Regions from separate parts of the Shewanella vesiculosa genome, predicted to be linked through region 1. Evidence: predicted binding sites of a transcription regulator. Region 1 holds the regulator's gene; each other region holds the start of a gene.
What was found. Region 1 encodes LexA, which represses DNA repair genes until DNA is damaged. Its sites were predicted from a motif close to TACTGTATNNNNATACAGTA; they were not measured.

Region 1 (5,684 bases):
CGGAGTGGTAAACGAGTGATATGGCGCTGGACTGGCAATGGTCCATTCTAAACCTTCTGCAGCTTCCCAAGGGTTATCGCCAGCCGGTTTGCCACCTTTGATACATTTGAGCACCACAGCGAGAAAAATAAACTGCGATAAACCAAATGCGAATCCACCAATCGAAACAATTTGATTCACATCGGCAAACTGTACTGCGTAATCTGGGATTCGACGAGGCATACCCGCCAAGCCTAAAAAGTGCATTGGGAAAAACAATACGTTGACAGAGATCACTGAGCACCAAAAATGCCACTTGCCTAAGGTTTCGTTGTACATATTACCGGTCCATTTTGGCAGCCAATAATATGCCGCCGCCATAATGGAAAATATCGCCCCAGTCACCAGTACATAATGAAAATGCGCCACTACAAAGTAAGTGTCGTGATACTGAAAGTCCGCAGGGGTGATTGCCAGCATCAAACCGGAAAAGCCACCAATGGTAAACAGAATGATAAACGCCACCGCAAATAGCATTGGTGTTTCAAATGTCATCGAACCGCGCCACATGGTAGCAACCCAATTAAACACCTTAACCCCAGTAGGAACCGCAATTAGCATGGTGCAATACATGAAAAACAACTCGGCGAATACTGGCATGCCTGTGGTAAACATATGATGTGCCCATACTAAGAACGACAGCACAGCAATACTGGCAGTAGCGTAAACCATAGAGGAATAGCCAAACAATTTCTTGCGGCTAAAGGTCGGTATAATGGCGGAGATAATGCCGAATGAGGGTAAAATCATGATGTAAACTTCTGGGTGACCGAAGAACCAGAAAATATGCTGGAACATCACTGGGTCACCGCCACCTGCAGCATCGAAAAAGCTGGTACCGAAAAACTTGTCGGTTAACACCATAGTCACTGCGCCTGCGAGCACTGGCATCACCGCAATTAATAAAAAGGCAGTAATTAACCAAGTCCACACAAACAAAGGCAGTTTCATCCATGTCATGCCAGGAGCGCGCAAGTTAACAATGGTTACGATAACGTTAATCGCGCCCATTATCGAGCTGATACCCATGATATGGATGGCGAATACAAATAGAGCGGTGCTATCAGGGCTATAAGTGGTTGATAGCGGTGCGTAGAATGTCCAACCAAAGTTAGGACCACCGCCTTCCATGAATAACGAACTGAGTAATATGGTAAACGCGAACGGTAAAATCCAAAAGCTCCAATTATTCATCCGCGGTAAAGCCATGTCTGGTGCACCGATCATCATCGGAATTAACCAGTTAGCTAATCCGGTAAAAGCTGGCATCACTGCGCCAAATACCATGATAAGACCATGAACCGTGGTCATTTGATTAAAAAAGTTAGGTTCTACTAGCTGTAATCCAGGCTGAAATAACTCTGCCCGAATGACCATTGCCATGGCGCCACCAGTGAGAAACATAATAAAACTAAACCATAAGTACAGCGAACCGATATCTTTATGATTAGTTGTGAGTAGCCAGCGCATGAGCCCTTTCGGCGCTCCGTGATGATGATCATCATGAGCGGTAGCTAGTGTATCGTGCGTTGTTGTGCTCATTGTCTTCCCCTACTGTCCATGGCTAGCGACATCGGCAGGTTGCACCGCCTCGCCAGAATTATTGCCCCACGCATTGCGCTCATAAGTAATCACCGCGGCCATCTTTTGTGGGCTAAGTTGACTACTAAATGCCTGCATCGCGGTGCCTGGTTTACCGTGCATAACGATATCGATATGTCCGCTAACCGGTCCGGTAACCACAGGGCTGCCAATAAGTGAAGGGAAAGCGCCTGGCAAACCAGCACCAGTGGCTTGATGACATGCGGCGCAAGTGGTGGCATAAACCTGCTCACCTTCTGTGATTAATTGCTCCAAGGTTAAGGTGGGCAGATCTTCAATGGCAACAACCTCTGGTGTTACAGCCTTAGCGACGGTTTCAAGAGCCTGAGTCGCTTTTTCTGTCGCAGTATTGGTGTTCTCAGTTGCTGTTGCGGCCATTGTGCTTTCAGTCTTATTTGCTTCAGTACTTGCTTCATTGCCGCCAGAGAAATTACTCACATCAGCAGCTTGAACAACATCACCGGTATTATTGCCCCAAGCATTACGCTCAAAGGTAATCACTGCGGCAATCTCTTGGGCGGTAAGTTGCTTGGCAAAGGCTTGCATTGCGGTTCCTGGTTTACCGTTTAAGACGATGTTGAGGTGACCTGCAATAGGGCCTTTTATGATAGGACTGCCAATTAGTGATGGGAATACACCTGGAAGGCCCGCACCATTAGGTTGGTGACAAGCGGCGCAACGAGCAAGATAGATCTGTTCGCCTTGGGTGGTTAACTCTTCAAGAGATAAGGTTTGTGACAGTGACGCTGCTGCCGCAGCAGCGGCATTACTGGCCAGTTGTTTTTGCTCTACTAACCAGTTATCAAAATCTGTCTCTGATAATGCTTGCACCACAATTGGCATAAATCCATGGTCTTTACCGCACAATTCGGCACATTGGCCACGATAAATTCCGGGCTTATCAATGCGGGTCCATGCTTCATTAATAAAGCCTGGATTGGCATCTTTTTTAACCGCAAAAGCTGGAACCCACCATGAGTGGATCACATCATCTGATGTCATTAAAAAACGCACTTTTTGGTTAATGGGCAGTACGAGTGGTTTATCGACTTCAAGAAGATAATGCTCTCCTTTAGCCTCTATGCCATCGATTTGATCTCTTGGGGTCGATAATGTGCTGTAAAATTCGATGTCTTTATCAAAATAGCTGTAATGCCATTTCCACTGCGACCCAGTAATTTTGATGGTGAGATCCGCATTGCTGGGGTCTTCCATGGCAATTAAGGTTTTAGTGGCTGGAATGGCCATGGCGATTAAGATGATGAAAGGAATGACGGTCCAAGCTATTTCCACTTTAGTACTTTCGTGAAAATTTGCCGCAACAGCGCCTTTTGATTTGCGATGGTAAATCATTGAATAAATCATGATCCCAAACACCACTAACCCAATGGCACAACAGATATAAAGTATCGTCATGTGGAGGCCATAAACCTTACCACTGATATCTGTCACGCCTTGAGTCATGTTGAGGGACATTTCTGATGCCCCAAGCGGAAGTGCTATAAACACCACCAGTAAACAATACCACCATTGCTTCACAAGACTGCTCCTCTGTTCATTGCAAATAGCAATTACAAAGAAAAGTCACACAGTAATTCTCTGCTCTATGCAAACTTTTCGGTTCCCGAAAAAAGTTTGATGACCTCAAAGTACCTTGGTGGCAGTAAACAGATTGTTTACGGTTTTATTATTAGCGGTGCACCACGCTTGTACCTACTACTGAACTTATCAATATTGAGTTGGCTCATTTGTCTGAAAGTAATCTTAATCACTGTCATTCACGTCCAATTAAAGATGAATAATATTTCATCCTTGGGAACAACATTAGCTGTAGATTAAACATTGATCAAGATCACTTTGTTGGCTAATTGACTGAAAAAAGATGAAAAAAAAGCCCTGAATTCAATACAGGGCTTGGTAAGTAAGGGTTAATGCTTAGTGAAATGAGCAAAAATTACTTGTTCCATTTATTAATGTAGGGCTAACAAGTTGATGTTTGTGAGGTAAGTGAGCATTCACATCCTCAATTACCACACCTAAAGCCCGTGCACTTTTAGCTACAATTTCTAATCGACGACTATCACGAGCGTCAAGTGAGCTTGTCCAAGTGACGACAGCACTTGATGTTCCACTGGTAAGCGCTTTTTCCATCGCCCATAAGGTTTCGACTTCGTCTTTAGTGTGCACCAGTAAAATACGGTCCATTCTCACGCCAGCATTTGCCAGCATATGTTTATAGCCAATGTGTGGTGGGCTAATTAACACAATCCATCGACCTTGTTGGCTCAATGTGGCGAGTTGACTACACAACTGGCTCAACTCAGCTTCACCTTGGGTGACTGTTTGTAATGTGCGAATGGTTTGGTTGCCATGCAATTCTGTTTCAGCTAAATCTACCCATAAGCCTGGGTGACGTGGCGCGATGCCCATTAGTTTGTTCATAACCAATCTCCATTACGGATAACGCCAACGGCAAGCCCTTCGATGGTTAGGCTTTGGCAACTTAAATCAACTTTAATCGGGGTGTAATCGTCATTTTCTGCGTGCAGATAAATCACATTACCTTTTTGTTCAAATCGTTTTACGGTGACGTCATCATCAACACGCGCCACCACAACTTGGCCATTACGTGCTTGTTGCATTTTATGAACCGCGAGTAAATCGCCTTCTAAAATACCGATGTTCTTCATGCTGTCACCACGAACGCGCAACAGAAAGTCTGCGGCAGGTTTAAACATGCTCGGATCGACTTGATAATACTGTTCAACGTGCTCTTGAGCCAAAATAGGCTCACCAGCTGCAACTTGTCCAATCAGAGGCAAACCGGTTTCAATCTGTTCTTCATGAGGTAAGCGAATACCTCGAGAGGTTCCAGGCATGATCTCGATAAAGCCTTTTTTGGCTAATGCTTTTAAATGCTCTTCGGCAGCATTAGCACTTTTAAAGCCAAGACGTTTCGCAATTTCAGCACGAGTGGGTGGCATACCTGTTTCGGCGATATTGTTTTTAATTAAGTCTAATATTTCTGCTTGGCGCGGCGTTAACGGTCTCATGATGATTCCTGTCTTTTTATACAGTGACTGTCATTATATACAGTGTTTGTGTTCGTGCAAGTATTAACCAACTATTTTTTGTGTTTTATTGGTTTTTTGTAACTTAAATTAATGTTTTTATTAGTTATTATATATTTTTTATCTTGCACTATGTCTTAAAGTGAGAGCTTACACGTAAAGATAAGTCGGCCAGATAGTGTAAGCAGGGTGGTTTCTGGTATCCTATACGACAATATTACAATGGCTTATGTTGCGAAAATAACCATGTCAAAACCAGATTCAATATTTTTACAAGCATTAAAATGGGTTCAGAAATGGATGGTACAGACCATTGTGGTGCCCCATGATCCGTTTGATGACCTCAATATAGATCCGACCAAGCCCTTGGTTTATTTGATGAAAACGGAATCTATTAGTGATATTGCCGCCTTGAGCGAAATCACTGAAGGATTTGGTATGCCAAGTCCTTATGAGCCGTTGCAGCTTGATGGTTTAAGAGTACCTCGAGTGGTGTGTTTAGAAGGGCGTAAACCTCTATTTGGTAAACGTGAAAGTGGTGAGAAGTTCCTTAATTATTTTACCCGTTTATTATCGCTTCATAGTGAGAATGCTGACCTTGATATTCAATTAGTGCCAGTTTGTCTTTATTGGGGACGTACTCCTGGTAAGGAAGAAGACAGCATGACAGCGGCTGTTTTTGAAAGAGAAAACCCAACTTGGTTACGTAAGTGGCTGATGATTTTATTTTTAGGGCGACATAATTTTGTGCAGTTTTCTAATGCGTTATCGCTGCGCCATATGGCTGATGAGCACGGTACAGATAAAAGAATTGCGCATAAATTAACCCGTGTCGCGCGAGTGCATTTCCGTCGCCAACGTAAAGTTATGACAGGGCCACAATTACCTAATCGTCAAATGCTATTTGCCTCTTTATTGAAGTCAGATTCAATTAAAAAGGCTATTGAAGAAGAAGCAGTCAACAAAAAAGTA
Region 2 (5,684 bases), on a different contig from region 1:
AAAGAATAATGGTCTTCGATGAATTGTGATTTAATGCTCTTTCTGACCAAAATGCTTGTTTATCAAGTATCGACCAATTCACAAACCACTGTTCTGGTTTATGTATAATTAAGCCGCGATCACATGAGTTATTATTTACTTCTTCAAGGTAAACTTTTTTTCTAACTATATGAGTGGGAGTAAAATCAGCACCAGGATGACTCCAAACTTGATAGGTAGGCAACGTGATTCTGACAGCTGTACAAACTTCATCGAGAACCTTAATATTTTTACTAGAAAAACATATATTTACGTATCTCAAGCCAGGATGTAAATGATACTTCTTGATGGTATCTTTTATAACTCCATGTAAAAATGCTAATTCCATAATCAACTATAAGACACTAAAGCCAAGTGTCTTCTCCTTGCTGAAGTAATAATATTAATGATTTACGGGGAATACACGATTCTTTAAATGTGATTGACTCAAGGTCTGCGGCAAGATCAAATGTAAAAAAGTCTTTCCACTGATTCATTTGACTCATTCTTTGTAGACTTTTTTTGAGATCTGATTTTGATAAACACAAATAATTATTTATTCCTGTATCGATGATTGCATTGAAATCAACGCTTAGTCTAGATTTAAAAAATGTGAACCGAGCCAATGATAAAGCATATATAATAATCTCATCAGTCACTTTAGGTGAGCCCATTTTCAACTCAACATTATCACGATGGGTTCTAAAATCTATTAACCCTAACCCCTCAAGAGGACCATCTATAAAGAAAGATTTCCTTACCCCATCATAACTGGTATCAACGCTAGCTGATGCGTATACAGGCTGATGCGCATCACGTATTCTTTCTTGTAAATCATCTTCAAGATTCCAATCTTTTGTAAATGAATCTAAGTTCTTAAATAAAGTGCTATAAGGTTCTCCCTTTTCAGAGAACACTGTCTGAAGATGTATTGCCCACCATGTAGCAGATTTACTTAAATGAGGATCATTATCTTCAATTATCAAACCAAACTCTGATAGCTTTTGGCTGTTCTCTGACAACTGTGTTGATTGCATCCACCCATTAATGGATTTTACTACAGTAGAACCAGCTATAAACTCTTTCATTGCTAGACGTTGAGAACCTGTTGAAAATATATCCGGATTAGTTTTCAACAACTTAATACCAGTACTCAACCACCACTTATTGATTGGAAACTTGCTATTGTTTATAAGCGCCATCAGGCCTCCCCTAAAAACTTACACAACACAAAAAATAACTTGCTAAAAAAGTAATACTGATTGCTTAAATCCTGTTAAGTGATAATAAATATCATTAACAATGTGATAATTTTAAGTTCTATACATCAAAAACCAACTAAAGACACATGTTAGACACAAAAGTAACATCCTCTACCACGACAAGATTACAATTATTAGACAAAGTGACTTCAAAAAGGCTTTTTTTGATCAATTTGACCTACATATAAAGCATTTAAGTCAAAACGAGACGCAAAGATATGTGGATTTTTTCAGACAAGGTTATCGCTGTATCATAATATTTAGCTTTAACTTGTGTTTGACTATTTTTAAATCCTAGAAATAATCCAATAAACAAATGCGGGGACAGCAGACGCTCAATTAATTGTATTCGAAGAGGCTCTTCGAATAAAAATTTTACTTTTTTTGCACTAACGACTAACGAAGCTATCTTTTGCTTATTATAATGATTTATGCCTTCATTTAACTGATTTCTGTCTGAATCTATAGCAAGATCAAAATTTATAGCATCTTGCGGTATAAAACTTAAAAGTTCATTTTGAGAATAATTTGCTAATATTTTTGTTAACATCATAATCCTTTACATCATTAGAATACGAATACGAATCCGATTCGTCAATATTGTTTTTGTGGTGGTAAAGCTAATAATTAATAAAAAATCAACCAAAATTTTTCTTGCTATCATGAATTTACTGCATATTTTGAATCACGACAATATAAATTATACATTAATCTTTAGCACTGTATACAAACACAGCTTTTTCAATAAAATGCTTTTGTTCGGTTGCAAATACGTCTAGTATTCGCTCTGGACAATTTCTCCAGAGGCACTACATCAGCTATGAAAGCTAAGTTTACAGGTCATGACACTTTCCCTCTACGCTATGGATGGCTATTCAAGGCAGTTAATCATTTGAATTCAAATGGTAAATTCTCAAGTTCTGATGAAGACAGTATTCGTCAATCAATAGTCGAACTTGGTGTTGGTAAAAATATGGTTAAAGCTATTCAGTATTGGGCTGAAGCTTCTAACGTGATTCATTCTGAACGATCAAATAATTCATTTATTCATGCTGTGTCACAAAATGGCGAATATCTTTTTGGTGGTGAAAGCTTCGAAGATGGAAGAGATCCTTACCTAGAAATGCCTGGCTCAATTTGGTTAGTTCATTTCTGGTTAAATTTTAATGTTGAACATTTGACCGCTTACCGTTACTTTTTTAATTTCGCAAATGTGCAACATTTCGAAAAAACAAAGCTCATCGCTGATTGTTTTGAAGATGCAAAGAAACTCGTTGATAGTGAACTAGGTAATATATCTACTATCAAAAAAGATATTGACTGCTTTTTGAATACCTATAGTAAAAAGCTCAAAGCTACTTCATCGAAAAAAAGTATCAACATAGATGAAGACCATTTTATCTCACCTTTGTCTGAATTAAATTTGATACAAGATAACGGTGGCGGTTTTTACATTAGCAATCTATCTGAACGTCCTGAACTGCCTATCGAAATATTTACTTATGCCCTGCTTGAGTTTTTTAAATCTGAAACTGTAGATTCTAAGGTCAGCACTGTTGATTTCGACTCATTATTGAGTAAACCCTGTTCACCCGGTCGAATATTTCGTTTATCTGAATCTGGGTTAGGTCAAAAACTAGATGAAGTTCAAAGCTTTACTAACAACAACATTTCATGGGTCGATTCATTAGGACTAAGGCAAGTCAACGTTTCTGAATATGCAAAAACCAATAGCACTTACTATTTGAATCAATATTATGGCACTAAAAATGACTGAATCACTCATAACTATCAACCAGCGTTATAAAAGCTCTACCCGTATTGATGGTGATAGCGAAGATTTACGGTCCTTTATTGACGATTTTATTCTTCATGGTACTGCCGTTAATGTGCTTGACACGGTCAGTCGCGAATACGACGCTAATGCACAAAGGGTATATACCATTACAGGGCCTTATGGCTCTGGTAAATCTACCGTCGCGTTATTTTTATCATGTTTATTATCTACTGATACTAAGTTACGCGAGTACGCTACGGCAAAGTTACAATCATCACCTGTCCTTTTGTCTGAATTCCAGAAAAGATTTGCAATCAACATTGGTTGGAAAACTGTTAAACATGTTTGTGGTTTAGAGTCACCTGCAAACAGCATTTTACAAAGTTTATATATTGCACTTGATATAACTTACGATGTGAATAAAATTGCACACTTAACTGACGATGAATGTCTTTCTGAAATTAAACTGGTTCTGTCTTCAACGCAAAGTAATGATGATGGAGTATTAATTTTACTCGATGAAATGGGCAAGGCTTTAGATTATCAATCACGCGCTAATAAGGACTTACATTTATTCCAAGCATTAGCTGACGTAGTTCAACAAGCTAATAGCCCTGTATTGATGATCGGTTTCTTACATCAAGCTTTTTCTGATTACGCTAAAAATAAAGATGCTAAAACTCAGCAAGAATGGAGCAAAGTTCAGGGGCGCTACCGAGATCTTAGTTTTAATCCATCAATTGACGAATCATTAATCCTCGTTGGTGACTCTATAACTCGATCAGCTGAAATTTCTTCAAAAATAGAAAGCAAGTATGCAAAGTTAGTCAATGTCGTCAGCAGTACTTTCGCTAATCAAAATCGGAATGTTGGTGCATTAACCGATACTCTGCCACTTGACCCTATCGTCAGTTTACTTTTAGGCCCTGTTTCAAGACGCCGCTTCTCACAAAATGAGCGCAGCTTATTCGGTTTCCTTGCATCACATGAAAAGTTTGGTTTTCGTGAGTTCCTAGAAGATAACTATACACAATCTCAAGATGACCTAGTTTTGTATAGGCCAGAAATGTATTGGGATTACCTTCATCATAATTTGCATCACTTAATTGTTACATCGCATGATAGTAAGGCTTGGTTGGAAGGTTGTGATGCGATTTATCGCGCAGAGCAAAAAGCAGAAGGTAGTGAGCTACATGTTTCTATAACTAAGGTTATTTCGTTACTGACAATATTTGGTTTTCATCATCAATTACATGCTAAAAAAGATTTTTTAAAGAAATACTTTGTAAGTCGCGGTTATAAAAATACAGAAATAGCTAAAGCGTTAGATGATTTGCAAACATGGACTGTCATTATTTACCGACAGAAACATGATGCTTTGTTTGTTTTCCAAGGTAGTGATATCGATATCAACACATTGATAAGTGAGCGTGTTGAAGCCGTTAGTCAGGGTGTTGATTGGACTAGCGTTTGTGACTTGCCGCAAAATATATTAGCGACAGCACACTATCACAAAACAGGAACAATGCGATGGGCAACAACCAAGCTCATCAATAAAGTCGAAAAGTCGTTACTTGAACAGCTTTGTTCTGAACCGAAAACAGGCGAAGCTTTCCTTACTTTTGTCTTATCGGTATCACCCGATGTGACGCAAAAATTTAAAGAAATTGCATCAGACTTAAGCCATTGCGTTATCGGTGAGTATGACGATTTTAGCATTTTACAAACAGCAGCAATTGAGCTGATAGCACTTAAGCAAATCCTTAAAGATGAGCAGAAAATTACCCATGACTTGATCGCCAAAAACGAGTTAGAAAACCGCATCATCTTTGCTCAACAAAATGTAGAAAAAGAACTGCAACATATATACAAAAATGCACAGTGGACGCATTGGAATAACCCATTACCGCCCTCATCTCCTCTTACTTCATTGGCATCTGTAATAGCAGAAGAAATCTATCACAAAGCACCAATTGTAATTAATGAATTAGTTAACCGCTCTAAACCTTCTGGTAGTGCAAACAGTGCCATTCGTAAATTGATGAATGCAATGTTTGTAAATGGAAACCAAAAAGATTTAGGCTTCGATGAAAATAGCTTCCCTCCAGAGAAAGGCTTATATCTATCCTGCTTAAAGAGCAAAGGTTGGCATAACTATACTCCTGAAGGTTATTTATTCCCCAAAGCATGGAGTAAAGAAACCAAAGATGCTAATCCAAAGATGCATGCACTTTGGCAGGATGGTTTTACTTTTATTAAAGAGAACTCAACCACAGCACATGTTTCCATCGCACAGTTATATGAACGTTGGATGTTGCCACCTTTTGGTTTAACAACCGGACTTTGTCGTATCTATGGACTAGCGTTGTTAAAGTCACTGGAAGGACAGATTGCATTTTATGATTGGGATTCTACAAATCAGTTTATTTTTATTCCTGAACTAGATGAGGAACTGGTTAATAAAATCTATAAGCATCCACATGAAGCTGCGGTACGATACTTTGAAATATCAGATATTCAGAGTCATTTGTTAGAGAATTTAGCTCAAGCTACAATCGGAAATGCTAAGACTGACAGTGCTATTTTGAATATAGCTAAGCACATTGTTGGAATAGTTCATAAGCTAC
Region 3 (5,684 bases), on a different contig from region 1:
ACCCTCATAGGGATAGTCTCATCCGAATCTTTGTTGAATAAAGAAGCGCTTACTAATTGTCTAATGGAACCTAGCCCATTAGCACACCATTGTTCGAACGTAAAAAAATTGCTGGCTGACGCTAGGGATGAAGCGATAAAAGAGCTTAAACTAGAAGCTGTTCGTGCAAACGGAAATGCTGTTGTTGGTGTGAAATTTGAACACCTAGAGATATCGTCAGCCAATACAATGTTAGTTATTGCCACAGGAACAGCGTTATTTGTTGAAGAAACAACCGAAGTCTTCGATGCAGATCCTGTTTTGAGCGTAGCTAATATATCAAACGTGAGCCGAAGCGACTATGACCTCATCGGTAGGGCTGCAGATTTAGCTTATCTTTCAGAGATAATGGGAGAAGAGTCGGATGTTGTAATGGACGAAGCTGTGGATATTTCAATTTTTGATTTGTGATTGTCGGTGGTTTGCATTAAGAGCTACTAGTTAATAGTTCACCTTTAAAATTTACATTGATAAACAGCAGCCTACTAATACAGTTGATTAGCTATTGAATAGATTCACAGCGACTATCTACAATCTTATTTGCATTGCCTTGAAGCTTTTCAATACGTTTAGAACGTTTACACTCCCATCGAGTAACAGGATCTTGTTTGTCCCAAACTTGCATTAATTGACTTTGTTGCTTACTCATTTTGTATTTAGGATAAGTCTGTTCCATATACATGTATGTTCGAGCAATAGTGCCACGAGCTGCTATGGGAGGCTGTGCCTTACGATCATCTATACGCATATCACAACTACCGAAATCAGACTTAGCAGCAGGCAGCATAGTGAAGTTGTAGTTACTACGTAGCGCATTGACGGCACCAATAGCAGGGAAAAGATTGTGCATATCGGCCTGCATGTATCTATACTCTTTATTCATCTTCTCAGCACATTTTCTTCCCTTAAATGGCTTTCCTTTGCTATCAACACATTCGTTATGACCATCACGCCATTCACTAAAAGCACGACCAAAGTTCTCGGCAGGAACCACGTGTTCCCATTCGACTTTTTTAGCTCTTTTTAAATGAGTAGTAGTAACAAAACCTTCAGGTGATTCAATGTTCTTTTTAGCATCAAATTTAGCACCACAGTAGATTGTTACGCGGTGATCTTGATACACCTCTCGTTCAAGCATCTTCTTTGCTTTGTTGAATGAATCATTAGATGTATTTCCAGCTGCAATAGCTGTTGAGCTAAGAGCCAGTAGAAAGAGAGGTAGACTAATTTTAAGTAGGTTCATTGAAAGCTTTAAGCTAAGGAACAGTAACTAGATAATGCCTGATTTATCTAGTCAGACCAAGCATATGAGTGATACGAACAGTGAAAACATTAATATCTGCTTAGCACTTAATGCGCGGCACACTAAGCCATTTAGTTGTGTATTGCGGTGTCAGTAAATCCCTTCTCATTGCCCACTTATGCTCTATACCTTGTGCAGCGAGAAACACTGTATCACTGCCATAACGTTGATTGATGTGATCTAGTGCCAGCATTAATGCTGGCTTAGCTGTCGGGGGATTAAACAAATCAAATTGGCTGTTCTGTTCGCTAGCTAAATCGATTAGGCCAATTCCTATCTTGTAATAGTGCACACCATCACGAAATAGCTTGGGCGCAGCTTCACTCATAGCTTTGGTTAGCTCGACGGTGCAGTTAGTAGGACAAGGGAAATGCACTATAGCTTTGTAACTAACAGGACGTTCATCAAAGGGTGAGTTGCTTGCAAAAAGTAGCATGGTCTTACAGCTTGAGCCTTGCTTACGCGCTTTACTGGCTGCAATACCGACATGTTTGCTCAAAGCTTGTAATAATGAGTCAAAGTCGGCGATCCGCTCCCCTACACTCCGCGTTGAAAATATCTGCTTTTTATCTGCCCTCGCTTCATCCCATACTTTACACGCTTGGCCATTAAGCTCACGAACGGTTCGTTCTATTTCAATACTAAATTGTTTTCTTGCCAGTGTCGGCGGCATAGAGGCGAGTTGAAACGCAGTATGAATATTCATTAGTTCAAGTTTCTTACTGATTCGGCTTCCGATCCCCCACACATCCCCTACAGCAAGCTGCTTTAAAATAGCAATACGCTCTAGCTCATTACTAATGAAACAAACCCCTTGGTAGCCCTCAATCTTCTTAGCTGCATGGTTGGCGATTTTAGCTAGAGTAAGTGTTTCACCAATACCCACACAGACTGCTAATCGCGCTTCTTTCCACACTGCACGGCGGATTAACTGGCCTTGAGTAAGGAGGCATTTGATAGCGGGATAGCAGTTCTTAAAGGAGAGGAAGCTTTCATCAATAGAGTAGACATGTTGCTCTGGGGCAAAGCGGCCAATGATGTCCATCATTTTGCTAGATAAATCAGCATAAAGTTCATAGTTTGAGGAACAGACAATAACACCACGTTTGGCGCATAAGGCTTTAACTTGAAAGTAAGGTAGAAACTTCCCGATTCCAGCTTCTTTAGCTTGACGATTAGCAGCAACAATCATCCCATCGTTGTTACTTAGCACAATAACAGGCTTACCACGCCAATCAGGGCGAAAGACTTGTTCTGCACTGCAATAGAAGCTATTAGCGTCGACTAGGGCAAACATCTAATGCTCACACAGTAATGGGCTTTGACGGTGGCAACGAATAGAGCGAGTCACTACCCCCTCAATGCTAAATTCATCATGTTCATGAATGGTTACTGGCTGGAATTGCTGATTTGAAGAAAGGAGTAAACGGCGTTGAGAATCAAGGATTTTGCAAACAAACTCACCGTTAAAATTGGCGACGATCACATCTCCGTTTCGTGCTGTTTCATAGCGATCAACAATGAGCACATCACCATCAAAGATACCGACGTCCTGCATTGAATCGCCTTGAGCGAGCCCTATGAATGTCTCGCTAGGATGTTCGATAAGAAGATCATCTAAGCTCAGGCCTAACTGACTGTATTCAGCTGCTGGGCTCTCAAAACCTGTGATGCCTGCATGAGCAGGTATAGGGATAACACGCATATCAATACCACTGTATATAATTACAGTAATTCTAGCAGCTAATTCTAGAGGTGCAAGAACAAATCACAGTATCAATGAACGGCCTCTTTTGAATATATTTTTGAGAAGTTCCCACCTTAAAAAGGTTTGATTCTTAGACCAGTCTTTGTTCAGGGCTACCGAATGAACGCTTATCACTCAAAAGCTATTCGAAAAACACTCATGGTCTATACGGATGTCAAGCTGGCGACAGATATTGATGAGTGCGATTGAGTGTACCATTATTGTTAAGGTCAATTATTGAACACTCATGCGCTCGCCCTGAGTCTTTGTTACAACTTCAGAGTTAAACAATTTACAAGATAGGGATTCGGCGATATCAATTCACGTGCATAAACCGCTATAGTGCATGGAAGGCGATCTTAAAAAATCCAGTAATAAATTGCGAGATCGCAATTATGGACATGCACAAAACAATTAAAATCCTTGACGTAAAATAGTCAAGTCAAAATGGTTATAGTACTATTCGTAACAGTATTGATAAATGTTGAAAGCTGTTAGTTCTTGCTTTCATTATTTTGCTTTCTTTTGACATCAAGGTATCGTCGATAAAAAATAGAGTATTTAATTATGTTACAAGAAAAATATTCCCAGAACAGAATGTGGCTATCCTTATCAAACTTATTTTTTGGATTAAGATTTTTTGGATTAAGATTTTTTATCATAAACGTACATTCTATTATAAAATGCTTAAACCGATGCCTTAAATCACTCTCACCTCTCATCTTTAACTCGTAAGCCTTTAAGTCATAAATCGTATTTAAACAGACATCCGCTCTCCTACTGTCAAAATATTCTATCTTTGAAGTTTTCATTAAAGGTTCAACTATTAGGTAATAATTTCTCATTTTAAACCTTAGCTCACCGACTTCAATTACTTCATCTTTAGTTATGTTTACTTCAACATTGCTTTTAAGTAGAGCACTTTCCAAATTAGTGTTTTGTTTAACGGCATTTACTTTTGAATTGTGAACACAAACCCTTTCATAATTAAGGAATCGTTTAAACGTGATAGGAAAACGATCAATTAAAACATACAAATCAACCCATAACCCAAAGTATTCATCACTATTTTTAAATTGACTGTCTTTATGAGTTTTTTTTAGAAGTTTATATGTAGAAGAATAATCCTCAATGAACAAAATCTCTTTTTCAACAATTTTTTTGCTATTTTTCGTTAAATAGTCATGAAGCCTCTTTTGCAACTTAAATATTAACAATGGTCTTCTTTCATCTATACAACCTAAGATAAACTCATTAGTTAGCAAGCATCTGTAAATAGCAAATTCATCTTCATCAAACCCATCAAAGATGTTTTCATTTACACTCAACTTCTCGTATCCGCCCATTTATTAACCACTCAAGCAAATGCACCATAAGGCACTGTTATAAAACACATTTAAAAAAATTAATGCTTTATCCGGCTAAAAATTCAGTTTACACGCTTCTATTGTACCTATCCAGCCAAAAAATCAAAAAAAACAAAGCAAACAAGGTTAAACACGCTATTTTTCATGTGCTTATGAAAAACTTGTGACTACGTTAAAGTACGACTAGTTCGAAAGATTGTTCAAATACTTAGGTTTCTTTAAAGAGCCTATAGATAGTTTCAAGACAAAACAGAAGGTAAATATGAAAAATTATCACAGTACAAGCGTTAGTTCAGAACCTGATTTTAAATTTGTTAAAACAATCACCAGTAACAAAAAAGCATTCAAAGGAGGTTTGACTTTAAACTCAAAGAAAATGAAAAAATTATGCAAGGCTTTAACTAGCTCTTCTAAACTAACAAAATCAATACTTTACATAATCTACACCAACAATGGCTATAAAAATCTTGGCTATTCATCTTTCAAAGCATTTGTAGAAAATGAACTGACCATTACATACGATGCCGCATGGAAACAAGCCCGCTCAGCGAAGATTGCCTATTCCATATGTGGGCAAGCAGGCATAGATTTATTTAGTGATAGCTCCATGCTTGCAATGACAGACCTGAATAATGAGGAAATTAATGAAGTTAAATTATTGATTGAAAGCAAGCATGGCAAGGAAATGACTACCGAGGGTAAATATACTCAAAAAATTGTTGAAGAGGCAATTGACACTTTCCGAGAGAAAAATTCATTAAATGAACATCCCATCGACAGCAGTGCAAATGAATCGCAAGATATGGTTGAGATGGAATGTCAGCCAACGGAAGGCTGTGATTTAGAAATATCAGACATTGAATGTTCACAATCCGAGGATAGCAGTATGGAAGTGCTAGTAACCGAACCTAAGCTGATTTCCTCTCCAATAATAAAAAGCCTCTTTAACAATGTATCGAAGGAGAATTTTAGCATCTCACTTAACCAATTTATAGATTTTTTCACTGATGAAGTCCGTGAAAAAAACAATGTAAAAGCAATTTTCACTGCTTTTTTAAAAACCGAGGCAGGAAGCAAGAAAAAAACATTAAAGCAAGCAATAAAGATGTTGGAAAAGCAATTAAAGAAATGTAATTAACAATACTCATCCTATTAACTGGCTCATATTGGTATTCAAAAATATGAGCCATTCTTAACTTAAAGTCGTAATTTTTATAGTCCAGCAAGG
Region 4 (5,684 bases), on a different contig from region 1:
CAATAAAATATTCACTGTCACTGGCACTAAAATGGTTTGCATATTGGCCATAAATATACGCTTGCGCATTAATTGTGGTTAAATCTTGGTTTAGCTTCACATGTGATATTTCACCAATTTTATGACCTTGATAGCGAATAGCGGCTTTCTCAGCAACTTTAGTACTCACAGGCAAGATAAGGTTAATCACCTTAGCCTGCATCAGGGCGAGTGACTTGGTATCATATAAACGCAGATTAGGTTGTGTGATCTGCGGATTCGCGGTCTCATCAATGTGTCCAAGGGCAATACTGCCATTGATTGCACCTTTTAGAGGCGCCACATTAATATCGACACCGGCTAAACTGGCATTGATGGCGACAGCATCATTGCGCCAAAAAACAGTATTGGCTTTGACCAGAGCAACAAATTTATTGTCGATACTAATATCAATATTAAATTTATCTGTCTTAGCAAACCAATTGATTTTATTGACCGAACCTATTTGCATTTTCTTATAATAAATCGGTGACCCTTCAGTTAAATCGGCGCCATCAATACTGGTCAAGGTAAAGTGTGTCATCTGTTGCTGGGCGTAAAGCACCTGTGCCGACTCGATTGATTCATGTAAGGGTAAGGTGCTGTTAGGTGCAATCAAGGTAGCGCTGTTACTTGGAATTAAGCTAATCGCACCTTCAAGCATAGTGGTCACGTCGCGAGTCTTAACCTTAATTCCGGCTAATGAAGCGTCAACGGCTAAGGCGCTTTCTGGAATAAAGAAACTCCCCTTTGTAAGTAAGTTTTTAAATTCCGGGAGAATTTCAATTTGATACTCAACGGTTGAAAAGTCTTTGCTTAAATTAATGCTGGTAATTTGCCCAATAGGGAGTTGCTTATATCTAACTTGCGCGCCATTACTGACTCCCGTATGCGTATTGGCCACTACGGTGAGCTTAAGTTTAGCTTGAGTGAGTAAATCTGGGGCCTCAGAGGCTAACTCAAATTGCATTGCTTTATCAGATGCTTGAGTACCAGGTAACACATTAATTACACTACCAGTGACCAGTCGACTGAGGTTTTTAATGCCTTTTAATGATAAGTCAGCTCCACTTAACCAAAATTGACTATCGCTGGTGATCAGCCCTTGGTATTGATGTTCAACTCGAGCGCTAAACTGCACTCCAGTGTCGGTCAAACTCACTTTTTCTATTTCACCAATAGCAATACCGCGGTAGATGATAGACGTGCCTTCATTTACACCATCGTTGTCTGTCGCGGTTAAACTAAAATGTACCCCACCGATAGCAGAAAGCTCATCCTGGTAAAGAATATAAGCATCACCATTTTGCGCTTTTTCAGTATAGCTTCCGGTATCAAAGCTGATCCCGCCAGCCAAAATAGATGCAATACTCTCAGTACTGACTTTAATACCCGCTAAAGAGGCATCAATCTTCAGCCCAGATACATTCCAAAAGTGTGAGTCTTTGTTAACTAAATGGGCATATTGTTCTTGAACAAAAGCGCTGATAATAATTTGCTTATTACCATCTAAGCGATAGCTGACAACGCTGCCAACGGGTGCTTGACGGAAAAAGACTGGTGAACCTACATCAATAGAACCCAGTTTAGGCGATTTAAGCTCGATCATTATGCCTTCACTGCCGGGGAGAATTGCGGGTGCTTCGCGCTGTGCTTCAAATTCAGTTGCCGAGCGGCCATCTCCGGGCTGGATGGCAATATAATTACCCGAAAATAGCGTATCTAAGCCTTCGACTCCGGTAATACTGGCTTTGGGTTTGACCAACCAAAACAAGGTGTTTTTATTCAAAAATGGGTCGGCGCGATAATCCATTACCACTTTGACATTAACACCTTTAAGGTCATCATCAATACCAATATCGGTGACTTTACCGACCGATAAACCTTGGTATTTTACTAATGTTTTACCAATATCAATGCCTGCGGCGCTGGGAAAGTGGATTAAAATTTCAATGCCCGACTCTTTAATGCTTTTTACCCCTAACCAAGCACCCAATATTAAGGCGACAATAGGCAATAACCATATTGGCGAGAATAATTTTTTCTTAACAATTTTCGGTGATTCAATTTGTGTCATCGGTGTTTTCCAAGCGGTCCCAGAGTAAACGAGTATCTAACACTTTTGCCGCAAGTTGTGTCAGTAAGATCACTAACGCAAATGCAGTTGCAGCAGGTGCAGGTTTAGCATCTAACAGTTGTCCCATATTCACTAAAGCAACGGTTAATGAGATAACGAATAAGTCGAGCATCGACCAACGGCCAATCCATTCAATAATGTGAAAACCAACCATTAATTTTCTTTTTGATACCGGCAAGTTAAAACTGATGGCGGTTAAATAAGTGGCTAAGCCAAAAATCTTAAGCCAAGGTACTAAAATACTGGCAGTAAAAACAATTACCGCTATCGGCAACATGCCTGTTTGCACTAAATGGCTAATACCACTAAAAATAGTATCCTTAGTGACCACCCCGCGGTTTGTCAGGAGGGTGATAGGGTAGATGTTAGCGACGATAAGTAAAATAGTGGCTGTAATCAATAAAGCCCAACTCTGCTGGATACTGGCATAATTACGATTGCTCAATTGGCTAAAACAGCGCTGGCAATGATTTTTGCTGGTTAAATTCAGCTTGCGACAGACAGGGCATAAACATAAGCCTAACTTTTGCCCCTGCAAAGAGGCTTGAGCTTTTTTTGGGGCTTCCTGGTTAATATTTACATGAGGATCTTCACTTGCTGAGGATAGCTCATTAGCGGGATTCATTGGAGTTTCAGGCATCAACATAACTCCACATGTGCTCAAGTTTATATTCACGTTGTAAAAAAAGAATGATGACAAACAGCATGGTAAAACTGAATGTCCCCATACCAAAATACACATCAGAAAAATCAGATAGTTGGAATGCAGATACCAAGAAGCTGATGACATAAATTTCTAGCATGGTCATTTGTGATATCAAACCATGATTTTTTAGCAATGTCGTATAAGTTCTTTGCCAAAATGAGCTGTGCAATTCTAATTTGACAATAACAACTTGCGCCAGTATCGACAATATTAATAATCCAGGGGCGATAACAGCCGCAACCATTACCGCTAAGCCTACGACCCAATATCCTTCGGCCCAAACCGTCATAGCCGCTTGCATTACGGTCGTGGTTCTGACACTGCCAAGAAAGTGAATTTCGAGTACTGGTAACAAATTAGCGGGAATGAATATAATTAACGCGGCAACGCATAGCGCCAACATACCATTGATAGAGCAGTACGGAGAATCATAGAGTACAGTATGACAACGCGGACAAATAGCGCGAGAACTAGAGGGTAACGCTCGTTTTCTCACTGCCAAATCACATGATCGGCATAATATTATAGAATCATGATCATCAAATTCATTCATGAAAAATTAATCTAATCCATAGTGAAAATCATTATCGGGTAGCTAAGAGGTAAACCTCTCAACTTTGCCTCATATTGGCAAATAAATGTGTCATTTGTTAAAAGAAACTCATTAATGTGTATTTGATAATATCAGAATAATCAGAACACTTGCATCATAAGTTAACTATGTGAGATTCTATGCACTGTATATAAAAACAGTGAGGATTACATCATGGCAGTGATAACCCAATTTGTCGTGGTCAGAGAAGGGGTGGAAAAGATGACATTTATATCGAAAAAAGAGGCTGATGCCTACGATAAGATGCTCGACATTTCCGATAACCTAGTGCCTTTTCTTATAAAGGCAGATCTTGGACTCGATGAAAATAAGTGCGAACAGTTGGCATTTTATCTCGCAAACAACAAAGATGAGCTTTCTAACTTGCTAAAAGGCGTAGTACAGGTTAAAAACGCTCCTGCAGTTAAAACCAAAAAGACTACGGCTAAAAATATCGCTGCAGAATAGCCGTATTTCAAACTTTTGAAGTAGATACCAGCTTAAGGAATGGAAATGAAAACCGAATTTTACCAAACATTAAATCGTCAAGCTCAAGCGTTACTTGAAGGCGAAGATGATTTGATTGCGGCAATGGCAAATTTTTCAGCGTTGTTAAATGACAACCTTGAGGATCTCAACTGGGCTGGTTTTTACATCAAGCGTGGTGAACAGCTCGTCCTTGGTCCTTTCCAAGGTAAAGTTGCGTGCACTCGAATTGATATGGGCAAAGGTGTTTGTGGCACCGCTGCTGCAGAAAATATCACCCAACGCATCGCCGACGTGCATCAATTTGATGGTCATATAGCATGCGATTCTGCGAGTAATTCCGAAATAGTCATTCCTGTAAGGCAGGGCAATGAAGTGGTGGCAGTGTTAGATATTGACAGTCCATTACTCAATCGTTTCGATCAAGATGATCAAATTGGCTTAGAAAACATGGTAAAAAGTTTCGAAACTTGCCTATTTGGTTAAATAGCGAACAAAATAGATTAAATCATGGTCGCATTCGCTGTCGCGGGCTTTATAATATGCCGCTAAACGCATTTGTGCTGGATTTACTGATGAGCGATGATTAAGCTGAGAGTAAGTTTGGTTAAATTGTTAAGGTTTGTTTCAATGACTTTAGCAAACTGGCGGATAGTGATATTTTGTACGTTGAGCCTTAACGGTAAGGTTTAACGAAAGATGAACGACTGCATGGCAAATTTCTGCCGCATAATCAGTCCCTTTATTAACGTGGAAGTAAAAATGGAATCAACAGACAAGTTGACCGACACCAACGCAATTTTAGCGTATTTATATGAAACCTTTCCTTTATGCTTTATTGCAGAAGGTGAAACTAAGCCATTAAAAATTGGTCTGTTTCAAGATTTGGCTGAACGGTTAGCTGATGATTCTAAAGTCAGTAAAACACAACTACGTGTAGCGCTTCGTCGTTACACCAGCAGCTGGCGCTATTTGAAAGGCGTTAAAGCGGGCGCTAAACGTATTGATCTTGACGGTAATGAATGTGCTGAATTAGAGCAAGAGCATATTGACCATGCTATTTTGACGCTCAAAGAGAGCCAAGATAAAGCCAAAGCAAAACGTCAAGCTTTAGCACCCAAAAAACCGGCAAAGAAAGTAGCACCTAAACGCGCTCCAGCTGTTAAAAAAGAACGTCCAGCGCCAGTCGTTGCTCCTGTGATTCAACTTGTGCCAGCTAAGCTTGAAGATTTAAAACAAAAACAACGCGTTAATGTTAAGTTAGGTGCTACCCCAGTACCAGGTGTTGTGACTGATATTAATAAAGAAGATGTGCATGTTCAGTTAGATTCTGGCTTGTCCATCAAAGTACGTGCAGAGCACATACTATTATAGAAATTTAAGGAGTACTTGTTGATGCGAAAACTTACCTTGGCCGCGTCAATTGCCAGTTTATTTGTCGGCTTTTCGGCATGGGCAATTTCACCAACGATTCAAATCAGCGAGTTACCTAAACTAGCACAAGAGCCACAACATAAAGTGGCTAGCAAGCGAGTGACAACATTGTTCACTCGCTCGCATTATCATCGCTTTAATCTTGATAATGCATTTTCTGAACAAATATATTCCCGCTTTCTTGAGCAGCTTGATTATCGTCGAAATGTACTAACTGCGGCAGATATTGCGAGCTTTAGTCAGTATAAAGAACAGTTTGATAATATGGTCGAGTCTGGCGATATTAGCCCCGCCTTTGCTATGTATGAAGT

Region 2: the regulator LexA is predicted to act here: its motif matches at 1,999-2,018, upstream of GW828_RS09200 (DUF4007 family protein).
Region 3: the regulator LexA is predicted to act here: its motif matches at 3,056-3,075, upstream of GW828_RS06085 (LexA family protein).
Region 4: the regulator LexA is predicted to act here: its motif matches at 3,597-3,616, upstream of GW828_RS01145 (YebG family protein).

The regions. Positions count from the first base shown of each region.
Region 1 is NZ_JAACSD010000014.1:95,025-100,708, forward strand. Features, by position in the region: gene ctaD (cytochrome c oxidase subunit I) at 1-1,581, opposite strand, end outside; gene coxB (cytochrome c oxidase subunit II) at 1,591-3,180, opposite strand; gene GW828_RS15470 (cell division inhibitor SulA) at 3,577-4,083, opposite strand; gene lexA (transcriptional repressor LexA) at 4,080-4,694, opposite strand; gene plsB (glycerol-3-phosphate 1-O-acyltransferase PlsB) at 4,959-5,684, shown strand, end outside.
Region 2 is NZ_JAACSD010000007.1:245,947-251,630, reverse strand. Features, by position in the region: gene GW828_RS09215 (hypothetical protein) at 1-367, opposite strand, end outside; gene GW828_RS09210 (DUF4007 family protein) at 384-1,220, opposite strand; gene GW828_RS09205 (hypothetical protein) at 1,474-1,830, opposite strand; gene GW828_RS09200 (DUF4007 family protein) at 2,101-3,057, shown strand; gene GW828_RS09195 (hypothetical protein) at 3,050-5,684, shown strand, end outside.
Region 3 is NZ_JAACSD010000006.1:1,630-7,313, reverse strand. Features, by position in the region: gene GW828_RS06100 (heavy metal-binding domain-containing protein) at 1-450, shown strand, start outside; gene GW828_RS06095 (endonuclease) at 542-1,282, opposite strand; gene GW828_RS06090 (Y-family DNA polymerase) at 1,383-2,639, opposite strand; gene GW828_RS06085 (LexA family protein) at 2,640-3,047, opposite strand; gene GW828_RS06080 (hypothetical protein) at 3,584-4,435, opposite strand; gene GW828_RS06075 (hypothetical protein) at 4,719-5,594, shown strand.
Region 4 is NZ_JAACSD010000003.1:261,789-267,472, reverse strand. Features, by position in the region: gene GW828_RS01160 (PqiB family protein) at 1-2,095, opposite strand, end outside; gene GW828_RS01155 (paraquat-inducible protein A) at 2,082-2,795, opposite strand; gene GW828_RS01150 (paraquat-inducible protein A) at 2,788-3,414, opposite strand; gene GW828_RS01145 (YebG family protein) at 3,628-3,921, shown strand; gene GW828_RS01140 (GAF domain-containing protein) at 3,967-4,425, shown strand; gene proQ (RNA chaperone ProQ) at 4,702-5,313, shown strand; gene prc (carboxy terminal-processing peptidase) at 5,335-5,684, shown strand, end outside.